One region of the Chroococcidiopsis sp. CCNUC1 genome, then DNA from elsewhere that is predicted to be linked to it. Evidence: riboswitches for the same ligand, from Rfam matches in the RefSeq annotation. Region 1 holds a riboswitch; the other holds the start of a gene.
What was found. A riboswitch is a leader RNA that binds a small molecule or an ion and turns the genes downstream of it on or off. The one in region 1 is predicted to bind cyclic di-AMP.
Positions count from the first base shown of each region.

Region 2: it holds a riboswitch for cyclic di-AMP, as region 1 does, so the genes downstream of both, ntrB (nitrate ABC transporter permease) here and M5J74_RS15320 (glycosyltransferase) in region 1, are expected to answer to the same signal.

Region 1 covers NZ_CP097480.1:3,261,492-3,267,394, reverse strand. The annotation lists gene M5J74_RS15335 (DMT family transporter) at 1-677, shown strand, start outside; gene M5J74_RS15330 (VOC family protein) at 773-1,219, shown strand; gene M5J74_RS15325 (hypothetical protein) at 1,331-1,543, opposite strand; gene M5J74_RS15320 (glycosyltransferase) at 1,587-2,852, opposite strand; cyclic di-AMP (ydaO/yuaA leader) riboswitch at 2,996-3,131, opposite strand; gene M5J74_RS15315 (selenium-binding family protein) at 3,482-4,837, shown strand; gene M5J74_RS15310 (2Fe-2S iron-sulfur cluster-binding protein) at 4,874-5,209, shown strand; gene M5J74_RS15305 (acireductone dioxygenase) at 5,293-5,847, shown strand; gene mtnB (methylthioribulose 1-phosphate dehydratase) at 5,874-5,903, shown strand, end outside.
Region 2 covers NZ_CP097480.1:1,742,122-1,748,024, forward strand. The annotation lists gene M5J74_RS08165 (methyltransferase domain-containing protein) at 1-124, shown strand, start outside; gene M5J74_RS08170 (SDR family NAD(P)-dependent oxidoreductase) at 207-341, opposite strand; gene M5J74_RS08175 (universal stress protein) at 416-1,033, opposite strand; gene M5J74_RS32600 (hypothetical protein) at 1,023-1,151, shown strand; gene M5J74_RS08180 (ABC transporter ATP-binding protein) at 1,177-2,016, opposite strand; gene M5J74_RS08185 (ABC transporter substrate-binding protein) at 2,073-3,476, opposite strand; gene ntrB (nitrate ABC transporter permease) at 3,643-4,485, opposite strand; cyclic di-AMP (ydaO/yuaA leader) riboswitch at 4,585-4,733, opposite strand; gene M5J74_RS08195 (ArsB/NhaD family transporter) at 4,889-5,903, opposite strand, start outside.

The sequences.
Region 1 (5,903 bases):
TTCTGCTGGGGTTGTTGCAGACGAGTGGATTGTATGGGTTAGCAACTTGGGCTTTAGTTAGTGGTGGAGCCGGAAAAACGGCAGTTTTGGTTTACACAATGCCTTTCTGGACGCTAATTCTAGCCTGGGTGCTGTTAAAAGAGCGAGTCAGAACAATACAATGGATTGCGATCGCCCTTAGTTTTGCTGGTTTGCTACTGATTTTAGAACCTCAGCAGCTTGATGGGACGGTTTTTAGTAAGGTATTAGCCATTCTTGCGGGGATATGCTGGGCTGGTGGGGTCATTGTCGCCAAGAAATTGCAACAACAACATAATTTAGATCTGTTATCGCTGACAGCTTGGCAAACTCTTTTCGGTGCTGTGCCGCTACTGTTTGTCGTTCTCTTCATTCCCTCTGAACCGATTGTTTGGTCTAACGAGTTTGTCGTAGCGTTGATTTACAACGTTATCCCAGGTACGGCGATCGCAATGTTGCTTTGGCTGTATATATTAAATCATCTATCTGCAAGTACGGCAGGATTGGGTATGTTAATGAATCCTGTAGTGGGAGTATTAACGGCTTGGCTGCAACTGGGAGAACGACCAGGACTTACGGAATCTGTAGGTATGTTACTGATTGTTTCTGCTTTGGCTTTCAATGTTAACTCTCTGCAAAAAACGAAGTCAACCAACTGATTTCACCATTTCTGTACGGGCGGGTTTAACCGCAAAACTGTTTATTCTAGTATAGGGATCTTCAAAAACCCGCCCCTACGAGGACTGACTTCACCATGACTACTCCCAGTACCCTTGCACCTGGCAACCTGCGGCGAGTCCACCACATCGCCTTAAATGTCAAAGACATGCAAGCATCGCGCCACTTTTACTGTCATATTCTGGGATTGCACGAACTGACAGGCGATGAAATCCCCTCTACTCTAATCGATTTGGTAGCGCAAGGCAAAGTCGCTAACTTTGTCACTCCAGATGGAACGGTTTTAGATTTATTCTGGGAACCGGAGTTAACACCACCAGATCCCGATCCCGAACGGAGTTTTACTCGTGCCTATCATCTTGCCTTCGATATCGATCCGCAATTGTTCGATCGCGCCGTGGAAGTATTGAAAGATAATCAAATTGCGATCGCCCACGGTCCTGTCAGTCGCCCTACAGGTAGAGGCGTTTACTGCTACGATCCAGATGGATTTATGGTAGAAATCCGGTGCGATCCAGTATGAGCAAAAAAAAACCTGAATCTGACAATTCAGACTCAGGTAGTCCTACACTTCACAACTCAGGAAAATACAACAGACACGAAAATCTCAGAAACAAAAATCTAATTTTCAGCTCTAAGCGGCATGAGTATGCATTTTTGTTTCCACAGGCAACCACTTGGAAGATAGATCTTCCATAATACCTTTGCGGCTGAAACTTTTGCTTCGATCTAAATGTACCACTAATGTTGGCAAATAAATGTCATCAATTATCTGATGTCCGTAACCGATGACAACACCAGTTAGATCTGCTTGCTTGTGTTGCACGAAATCCCCAATCCTTAACATGGTATTTCTCCTTGTGCAGTTTGCTATCCAACGTTTACTATTGCTAAGCTGCGATCGCTCTACTCGTCTCAACCGTGGCTGAATTCAATGTGGTATACAAATGTCCTAATTCGATTGCTACACCTTGCCAGCTAAAATGATTTTCTACCCGTTGCCGACCTCGTTCCCCTAACTTTCTTGCCCAGCTAGAATCGGCTAAAATGCGATCGATCGCTTGGGCAAACGCAACGTCATCTTTAGCAGGTGCGAGTAATCCCGTCTCTTCTGGAACTACGGTAAATTGCAAACCGCCGACAGCGCTAGCAACCACGGGAATTCGGCTTGCCATCGCTTCAATTGCTACCAAACCAAAAGGTTCGTAGTGACTGGGGACGACACTAACATCGGCAGCTGCGTAGTAGACTGGCAAAATCCGATCGTCCAAGCGACCTGGAAAAACAGTTATCGTATCTAAACCTAACTCTCCAACAATTCCTTCAATGCGATCGCGTTCTCTGCCGTCACAGCGACCGGGTTGGCTGCCACCACCGATAATTAATTTCAAGTTAGTCCGACCTGCTGCGTGCAACCTTGCCACCGATCGCACTAAGGTTTCAATCCCTTTACGTTTGTCAAATCGACCGACATACAACACGACTTTTTCGTCCGGTGCAATTCCTAACTGCTGCCGCGCTGCTTCGCGTTCGATTGCCCCAAATCTGTCTATATCCGTACCGCAGGGGATAATATCAATTTGTCCTGTGGTTGAAACAAGCGATCGCATGTGTTCTTGTTCTTGAGGACTGGTGGCTACTATCCGTTCCGCTGTTTCCAAACAAGCTTTTTCTACTGCTAACCGTTTAGTTGCGATCGCTGGAATCTCGTCAATATTTCTGTACTTAACTGCACCCAACGAGTGATATGTATGTATCTGACTCAAAGGTTGCAGTTGCTTCAATCGCATTCCCACCCAAGCAGATAGCCAGTAGTTAGTGTGGACGAGCGAGTAACGAAATCCATGTTGTTGTTGAAAAGCTTGGAAAGCTTTGACGTACTCCGGTAAATAACTGAATAGTTCGTCCCGTCCGATAAATTCTGGCGCTCCCGCTGGTAACCGAATCGTGCGACAATTAGCATTGTGTTGCACGATCGCCGCTTGTTCTTTACTGCTACGGCGAGTAAACATATCGACTTTCCATCCCTGCTGGGCAAGGGCAAGACCGACTTGGCGCACGTAAACGTTTTGACCTCCAGCCTCTTCTTGCCCAATCGCAATCGCTGGATCGCCATCAACAGAAATTAAAGCAATGCGATTCTGTTTTTCTAACATTGTTGGTTTACTTCTCCTTATGGCTAGCTTTCCTGCCTCTGGCTGCCATCAGGAATCAATTCCTTAGCACCAAGTACAGGTAAAACGTAGCGGGCTTAAACCAGCCAAGGACACTGAATGGGATCTAGAAATCTTCGATCTTTACAGTCTCCTCTCAACGCCTACGAAGTTAGCTGACGGGCTAGGACTGAGAGATGTCCCTCTCTGTTTATCTCAGAGATAAGCCCCAAAATTCGGTTCCTCCGCTCCAATTATGATTGGATTAGGCTGACTTATTTAATCTGGTTAACTACATCCTAAACCACGCTCCCTACGTTCTGTCAATAAAAGTTACAAACTGTGAAGTAAACTCGGTCAGATTGTTAAGTATTGTATGTGAAACTTCTATTTGAGTTGTGAACTACTCGTGAAGGTTGTCATTCGTTCAAGTGCTGTTAGCGCGTCACAGTCAGATGAACAGTAATTTGACAATTGATTTAAAACTGCTGGATCTCAGCCATCTGTAAGAAATACAAACATAGTACGGTATTCCTAGCAATCAATGCTAGTTTTGTTATTAGTAGACGGTTAACTGTAGAGATATGACATGTCGTATCCGCACTTAACCAATGACCAACGACAAATGACCAATGACCAATCATACTTGCTGCGGTCCTGGCTATGCATCTCCCCAAGCGGCGATGCAAGCAGAAAGAGAAAAAACATTATATGCGATCGCCCTTTATACGGGTACGGGAATTGAAGCACCAGATTATTTAGCGACGATTGATGTCGATCCTGACTCTCCGACATATTCTCAGGTAATTCATCGCTTACCGATGCCTTATTTAGGCGATGAGTTACATCATTTTGGTTGGAATGCATGTAGTTCGTGTCACGGTGACGCGCGTAAATCTCGTCGCTTTACGATCGTACCTGGACAGCGATCGAGCCGGATTTATATTGTAGATACAAAAGAAACGCGATCGCCTCAAATTTATAAAGTCATCGAACCAGAAGAAATCAAAGCGAAAACAAATTTAACAGCCCCTCATACAGTCCATTGTCTAGCAGATGGTCATGTGATGATTTCGATGTTAGGTGATAGTCAAGGGAATGCACCTGGCGGCTTTTTGTTACTCGATGAAAACTTTGATATTGTCGGACGTTGGGAACAACAAGCCACGGCGATGAAGTTTAATTATGACTTTTGGTATCAGCCGCGCCATAACATCATGGTAAGTAGCGAATGGGGCGCACCCAAAACGTATTATCCAGGCTTTGACCTCAACGATGTCGCAGCCGGAAATTACGGTCAGCAATTGCATTTTTGGGACTGGAAAAAACACGAAATTATTCAAAGTTTTGACTTAGGTACAGAAGGTTTAATTCCTTTAGAAGTGCGTTTTCACCACAACCCAGAGAGTACGCACGGCTATGTTGGTGCAGCCTTAAGTAGTAATATTTGGCACTGGCACAAATCTAACGGACAATGGGCAGTTGAGAAAGTTATTGATGTTCCATCCGTCGAGGTTCAAGGCTGGGAAATTCCCGTTCCCTCTTTAATTACCGATATTTTGCTGTCAATGGACGATCGCTATCTCTATTTTTCCAACTGGTTGCATGGAGATATTCGTCAGTATGACATTAGCAATCCTTCTCAGCCTAAATTGACTGGGCAAGTTTGGTGTGGTGGTTTATTAGGAAAAGGTGGCGAAGTTAAGGGGCAGAAATTGCAAGGTGGTCCTCAAATGCTGCAATTAAGTTTAGATGGTAAGCGGTTGTATGTCACTAACTCTCTATTCAGTACTTGGGATAATCAATTTTATCCAGACTTAGCCAAAAATGGCTCTTACATGTTGCAAATTGATTGCGACACGGAAAAGGGAGGATTGAAAATTAATGAAAACTTTTACATAGATTTTGGTCAAGAACCAAACGGCGCAGCCCGCGCCCACGAAATGCGATATCCTGGTGGCGATTGTACTTCAGATATTTGGATTTAGAGTTAAGAGAATCATAGGGGCAGGTTTTTTGGTCGAATGAAAACCTATCAAATCGAACTGGTTAACAGAAATAATTTTACTCTTAACGTAGCAGCAGACAAATATATTTTGGATGCGGTAGAAGCGGCTGGAGTAAAATTACCCGTAGGCTGTCGTTATGGGGCTTGTATTACTTGTGCTGCCAGGATTTTATCAGGTGAAGTAGAACAGACAAAGGCGATCGCCCTCAAACCTCAACAAGCAGCAAAAGGTTACGTTTTGTTATGCATTGCCACTCCCCGTTCTGATTGTAAATTTGAAGTCGGCGTAGAATGTCAAAAAGAATTGTATGTAAACCCTTTTATCAGTTATCAGCGAACAGTTATCAGTTGACATTGGTAATCGGTAATTGGTAATTGGTAATCGATCGTTTGTTATTTGCATTTTCACTGCTCACTACTCACTACTCACTCCCTATGGCGCTTCTTAAACTAGAAGATGGTACAATCTACAACCAACTCGCTGATATTAGCCGCGAATTGGCTGCTCTTAATATTCAACTCAACTACTGGAGTGTAGGAGAAGATGCCCAATTGCGGCAATTGCTAGCACAAGAAAGTTTAAATTCCGAGGAAAAAGAAGAAGTTCTCGTAGCTTTAGATCGCTATTTCGAGCAACTCGAACAAACAGATGGCTATCAATCTCGTGATTTAATTGCGTTGCATCCTGGGATTCCAAATTTAGATGAGATGCTAACAAAATTCGATCGCATCCACACCCACGCCGATGATGAAGTAAGATATATTGTCGATGGCGAGGCAATATTTGGTTTCGTGCGTCCCGATGGTAGCCAAGTAGAATTAACAGTACAACCAGAAGAATATATCAATGTCCCCGCCGGAACAGAACACTGGTTTTATTTAACACCTGCAAGGCGAGTTAAAGCTGTACGATATTTTATCGATACAACAGGTTGGGTTCCTCAATACACGGGCAAAGAGATTCGGTTTCGTCAAAGCGCGATCGCGTAATTCATTATATTTATTACCTCTGATTCATGCTTAATTATCAACCTTCAGTAACTAAT
Region 2 (5,903 bases), 1.5 Mb from region 1:
TCTTGTAGCTGCTGGAGAACTCCGAGGCATGGTAGCTTATGATTTTGCTAAGGCGAAATTGGAATATAACGATCCGCGTTTCCCGCTGATTGTTTGCGCGAGGGCAGTCAAATCAGAGCAATAATATAGAGAGCGGATGCGATCGCCACAAGTAAGATTACCATTCTATCGGTTGGCGATCGCGGAAAAAGCTGCTCGTAGGTCCATCATCCGCTAAAGTTGCCAGCCACGCAATTGGTTAGAATAATTTTAATATTTTGTTTTGCTAATTGACGGCAAGTTTCTAAACCCAAACCGCGATTTGCTCCCGTCACGATCGCAACTTTTTTAACTTCGCTCATGTTTTTCTATCCTATAAAGTTTCAAAAACGTCTTAAAAAGATATTAGACTTCTGGCTAGATAAATTTTATTCATTTATTCAGAAATTCCTAATATCGCACAAGGAAGACTTGGATCTAGTTGCCGAATGACTAAACTATTTTGAGAATGACAACCTAATAGCATTATGTCTGCTGTTTCAGTCTCTACAATATTTTTGAGTTCCGTAGCTAAAGAACCAAATCGTAGATGAGCCACAAACGTACCTTTCCATGCTTCAGCTAAACATCGCGCTCGCCATAAAATTTCGTCTGCTTGTGCTAACAAAATTGTTTTAGATTTGGTTGCGAGTGCCTGAGTTCCAGAGAGAGTGGCGACAGGTGTAGATTTCTTTTGTCCCCGACGAAAAGCTTTTGAGGAACTGGAGCTATAAATTTTGGTCAGTAACTCTATTTGTACTTCATCTAAGACATAAACAACGTGAATTGTGACTTGGTTTTGAGTCGCCAAGCGAGTTTGATGAGCAATTAATAAAGCTAGATCTAACGCTGCTTGGCTGTCAGGAGAACCGTCATAACCGACAACTAAATTTAGCGATCGCTCGGATGTATTATTCTGAGTTTGATATCCAGTTGGCATCCGCAAAATCAAGTTGTGTACGTCTTGACTACCTAGAGCATTTTGCAGCCGCGCCAGAATGGGTTTGAGGTTCACAGTTTTTCCTTTGGGTAAGTGGGAGACAAGGGGAACAAAGGAGAGGGGGGGACAAGGGAGACAAGGGGACAAGGAAGAAGCTAAATCAATATACATTCTTCTATCTTCTGACTCCTGACTTCTGGCTCCTGACTTCTAATAAATTATTCGTCTTGGGTGAAATAGCGATCGAGAAAATCTAAGGCGCGATCGCGCAGTTCCACGTATTCTGTTGAATGTCGCATGGCATGGCGATCGCGGGGGTGAGGAAAGGGAACGTCGATGATTTCACCAATTTTAGCGTTGGGACCATTTGTCATCAAAACAATGCGATCGGACATATAAATTGCCTCTTCTACGTCATGAGTAATCATCATCACCGCCTGTCGCTGATGTTCCCAAATATCTAAGACTTGTCTTTGTAATTTTCCGCGAGTGAGAGCATCTAGCGCTCCGAAAGGTTCGTCCATTAGTAGCATTTTTGGACGAGTCGCTAAAGCTCGTGCAATTCCTACTCGCTGTTTCATCCCTCCCGATATTTCATCAGGATACTTATCTGCTGCCGCTGTTAAATTCACCATTGCTAAGTGTTCGTTTACAATGCTAATTTTTTCGGCACGGCTAGCATTTTTTATCACTTCATCTACTGCGAGCCTAACATTTTCCCTTACTGTTAACCACGGCAATAGGGAATATTGCTGAAACACCATCATTCTTTCTGCGCCTGGTTTGCGGATTTCTCTCCCTTCCAGCCTTACCGATCCGGCAGTAGCTTTTTCTAACCCAGCCACAATTTTCAGTAGAGTTGATTTACCGCAGCCAGAGTGACCGATAATAGAAATATACTCATCTTCCGCTATAGTCAAATCGATGCCATCGAGAACGACAAATTCACTGCCATTAGGATTACGATAAGATTTGACGAGGTTTTTAATTTCTAGGAAGTTGCGAGAATTATAGTCAAGCTCGTTTTGGTTAGGATAAAAACTTGTGGATTTGGTCATAAGATTAGAGGGAGTAGGGAGTAGGGAGTAGGGGAAATACCAACTACTAACTACTATTAACTAGACATAAAAAAAGATTTTGGGCGATTTGCTCTAATTTCAAAACTGTTGAGATATCCGACTGGATCGCTAGGATCGAAGGCTTTTTTGTCAATAAAAGCTGTGGCTGGTTCTACCTTGTAATCTTCTTTCGGGCATTCAATTCCCATTTCGGCGACGATTTCGCGGTATATGTCAGTTCTCCAGGCTTTTCGGGCTACAGCTTCGGCATTTTTGGGAACTTCTGGGATTTGTCCCCACCGTACCGATTGAGTCATCAACCACAAACTTTGAGACTGCCATAAAAAAGTGGAATGGTCGTTTGGTATTGTGGCAAGGTGAGCGGGATAATCGAAAAAGACTGTTGTTTCCGGTGCTTTGACCAGCCGCTTTTTGTCATCGAAACCACCATAGTTGTACTCTCCAACGATCGCAGCGCGGGTCAATTTCGGCTTAGCCGCAGTAAAGGAACGTTGTGAAATCACTTTAGCAACTTCCTCCCGATTTTCTGGTTTGCTGCAATACTGACAGGCTTCAACCATTGCCTTAACTAGCGATCGATATGTTTTTGGGTAGTTAGTAATAAAGCTTTCCATTACCCCCAGCAATCGATCTGGATGTCCCTGCCACACTTCTTTACCTTGGGCAAAGGTAAAACCTACACCCTCATTTCCTGTAATGGCGCGAGTGTTCCAGGGTTCGGCAACCATATAAGCTTGCATCGCCCCAATCCGCACGTTCGTCACCATCTGGGGGGGAGGAATGATAATAATCCGAAATTCTTTGGTTGGATCGACACCCGCCGCCGCCGAGAGGTAGCGGACGAAATATTCATAAATAGCAGAACTCAACACGACTGCCCAAACTCGCTTCTCTGAAGCCAGGTTGTCAAAATAATTGCGAAAATCGCGTCCGAATTCTTCTAAGTTGCCATTGTACTCCCGCCAGGGACGCAAACCCGCATCCCACATGGCGCGGTTCATTGTCATAGCGTTGCCGTGACGGTGAATTGTCATTGCCGCACATAGGGGGGCATGACGCGCGCCTTCTGCTCCTGTCCTGGCGTTGGTGACAGCACCACTGACAACGGGAGCAGCATCGGTACGTCCGAAGATGATGCCATCTCGCGAAGTTCCCCAGCTAGCTTCGCGGTTGAGTTTGACATTTAGCCCGTACTTGCGGAAAAATCCTTTCTGCCAAGCGATCGCAAATGGGGCGCAGTCGTTGACTGGTACGTAGCCTACTGTTAAATTTGGTTTTTCTAAGGTTTTCGGATCGACTATTTGTTCAATAGCTGCGGCTTCTGCTGTAAGTCCTGTGGCGCTTCTGTCGCCGCTAATCGCGCAACCACCCAGCGACATTCCCGCCGCTGTCGCGCCTATTCCTGCTAAAAACTCGCGTCGCGTCCAGTTGGTGTTCATATTAAGTGAGTGGCGCGTAATAACTAGGGTGTAGAGTGTGGGGGGGGATTGGTAGTTGGTAGTTGATAGTTGGTAGTTGCACCTGAAGCTCCCCTGCTTCCTTGTCCCCCTTGTCCCCCTTGTCCCCCTTGTCCCCCTCAGCCTCCTCAGCTCCCTCAGCTCTCTTCTAAGCGGGGCGGCGGTGGATGACTAGAGATTCAATTTTGGCAACGGCGAAGTCTAACAGTAAGCCTGTTAAGCCAATTACCAATACTGCGAGGAAGACGGAACTAAGATTGAGGCGACTCCATTCATCCCAGACAAAAAAGCCAATCCCAACACCACCTGTGAGCATTTCTACAGCAACAATTACCAGCCAAGCGATACCTAAACTAATTCGCAAGCCTGTAAAAATATAAGGTAAACTAGCGGGTAAAATAATTTTAGTTATCTGTCTCCAAGGTGGCATTTCTAAAACTCTAGCAACGTTGATATAGTCTTTCGATACACTAGAAACACCCAAGGCTGTATTAATAATTGTGGACCACAAAGAAGTAATAAAAATTACAAAAATTGCCGAAGGATCTGCCAAATTAAAAATCGCTAAGGCGATCGGCAACCACGCTAAAGGCGATACAGGTTTGAAGATTTGAATAATGGGATTGAGTGCCATCATTGCTGGCTTTGACATTCCAATCAAGAAGCCAACAGGAATTGCTACTGCTGCGCCTAAAGCAAATCCGATTAATACTCTTCGCAGACTTGCCAACAATAGCCAGCCAATGCCTAAATCGCCTGGACCGCGTTGGTAAAATGGATTGAGAATGTAGTCTAAATTCGCTACTAGTGCTTGTGGTGGAGTAGGCATTAATTCGGGATTGACAAGAGCGATCGCCCACCACAAAATAATGATGCCCAAGAAACCATCGGCAGGTAACAGAACAGCATCCCTGATAACAATCGGTCTAACCCTTTTCCACGCAGCTTGTCCGGCTACTGCTAGAGTAGCAAGATTTAACTGAAATATCATATTGATACTCCTCAGAGTTAATCGCAGGTACGTAAAATCGAGCAGTACCAGATAGGAACACTGATGAGTTCAAAACATTAATGAAATAATGCTTACTCTTCAGTCTCCTCTCAATGCCTACGAAGTTAGCTGACGGGCTAGGGCTGAGAGATGCCCCTCTTAAATTAAGATAAGCCCCTTACAATTGGTTCCTCCGTTCTAGCTTCATCTATATACATGTGAAGGACTAGATTAGGCTGACTTACTCTAACTTTCCTAAGATATCATCGCTATTTCTCTACCGTCAATCATTCTGTAGATATATGTATTTATTTGGTAATTGGTGATTGGTAATTGGTAAGTGGTAAGGCAGCGAGCGGAGTTTTTGGGTAGCGATCGCAAATCGCAAATGACAAATGACCAATTAAATCAAAAACCGAATTGTAACGTATATAGCAGCAACTATTAATTGGACTGCCATTACGGGTAAACCATATTTGAGAAAGGTTTTAAATGAAATTCGCCGTCCGTGTTGTTCGGCAATTCCGGCAGCAACTATGTTAGAAGAGGCTCCAACTAAAGTTCCGTTTCCACCTAACGTTGCACCAAACATCATGGCATAAAACAGAGGTAATACTTCTGCTGGCAACTCTCCTGTAAAACTTTTTTCTAGAATTACTGGCGATGCCAAACCAATATTGACTACATACTGTTTGAGTAACGGAACCATTGCCACAACCAAAGGAATGTTTGGCACGACGCTTGAGACTATACCAACAAAAAAGAGTAACGCTAGCGAACCTAAAGCAATATTTTTTCCTAAAATTGCTGCTAGAACACCAGAAAGGCTAGTCACGACGCCAGTTTTCTCTAGTCCACCAATTAAGACGAAAATGGACATAAAAAATATTAACGTACTCCAATCGACATCTCGCAAAATATTATTAACTGTATCAATTTTGCTATGATGTGACAGTAACAATGCTAAAGCTGCACCTAATAAAGCTACCGCAGCAGGAGAAATTGGAATTGGTAACATTTCCCCAATAACAAAGAATGTTAAAACACCAGCAATCAAAACAATCCCTAATGTTAAAACTTGAGGATGATTAATTTTTGGATGGGGAAGATGTTCTAAATCTTCTAAATCTTTATGCCAAATTTTACGAAATAGAAATGGTAGCATTGCAACCACAGTAATAACTGCAATAACTCCACCTAAACTGAGGCGCGCGAGGTAATCAATAAAGCTGACGTTTACGGCATCTCCGACAATAAATGTAGCTGGATCTCCTACCAATGTTAGTAATCCGGCACTGTTGGCTACGAATACCATTAAGATGAGTAGTGGTACAAAGTTTACCCCTACTTCCTCTGCAATCGGAGGAATCAGCGGTGCTAGTAACATAACTGTTGTAGCATTGGGCAAAAAAGCGCAA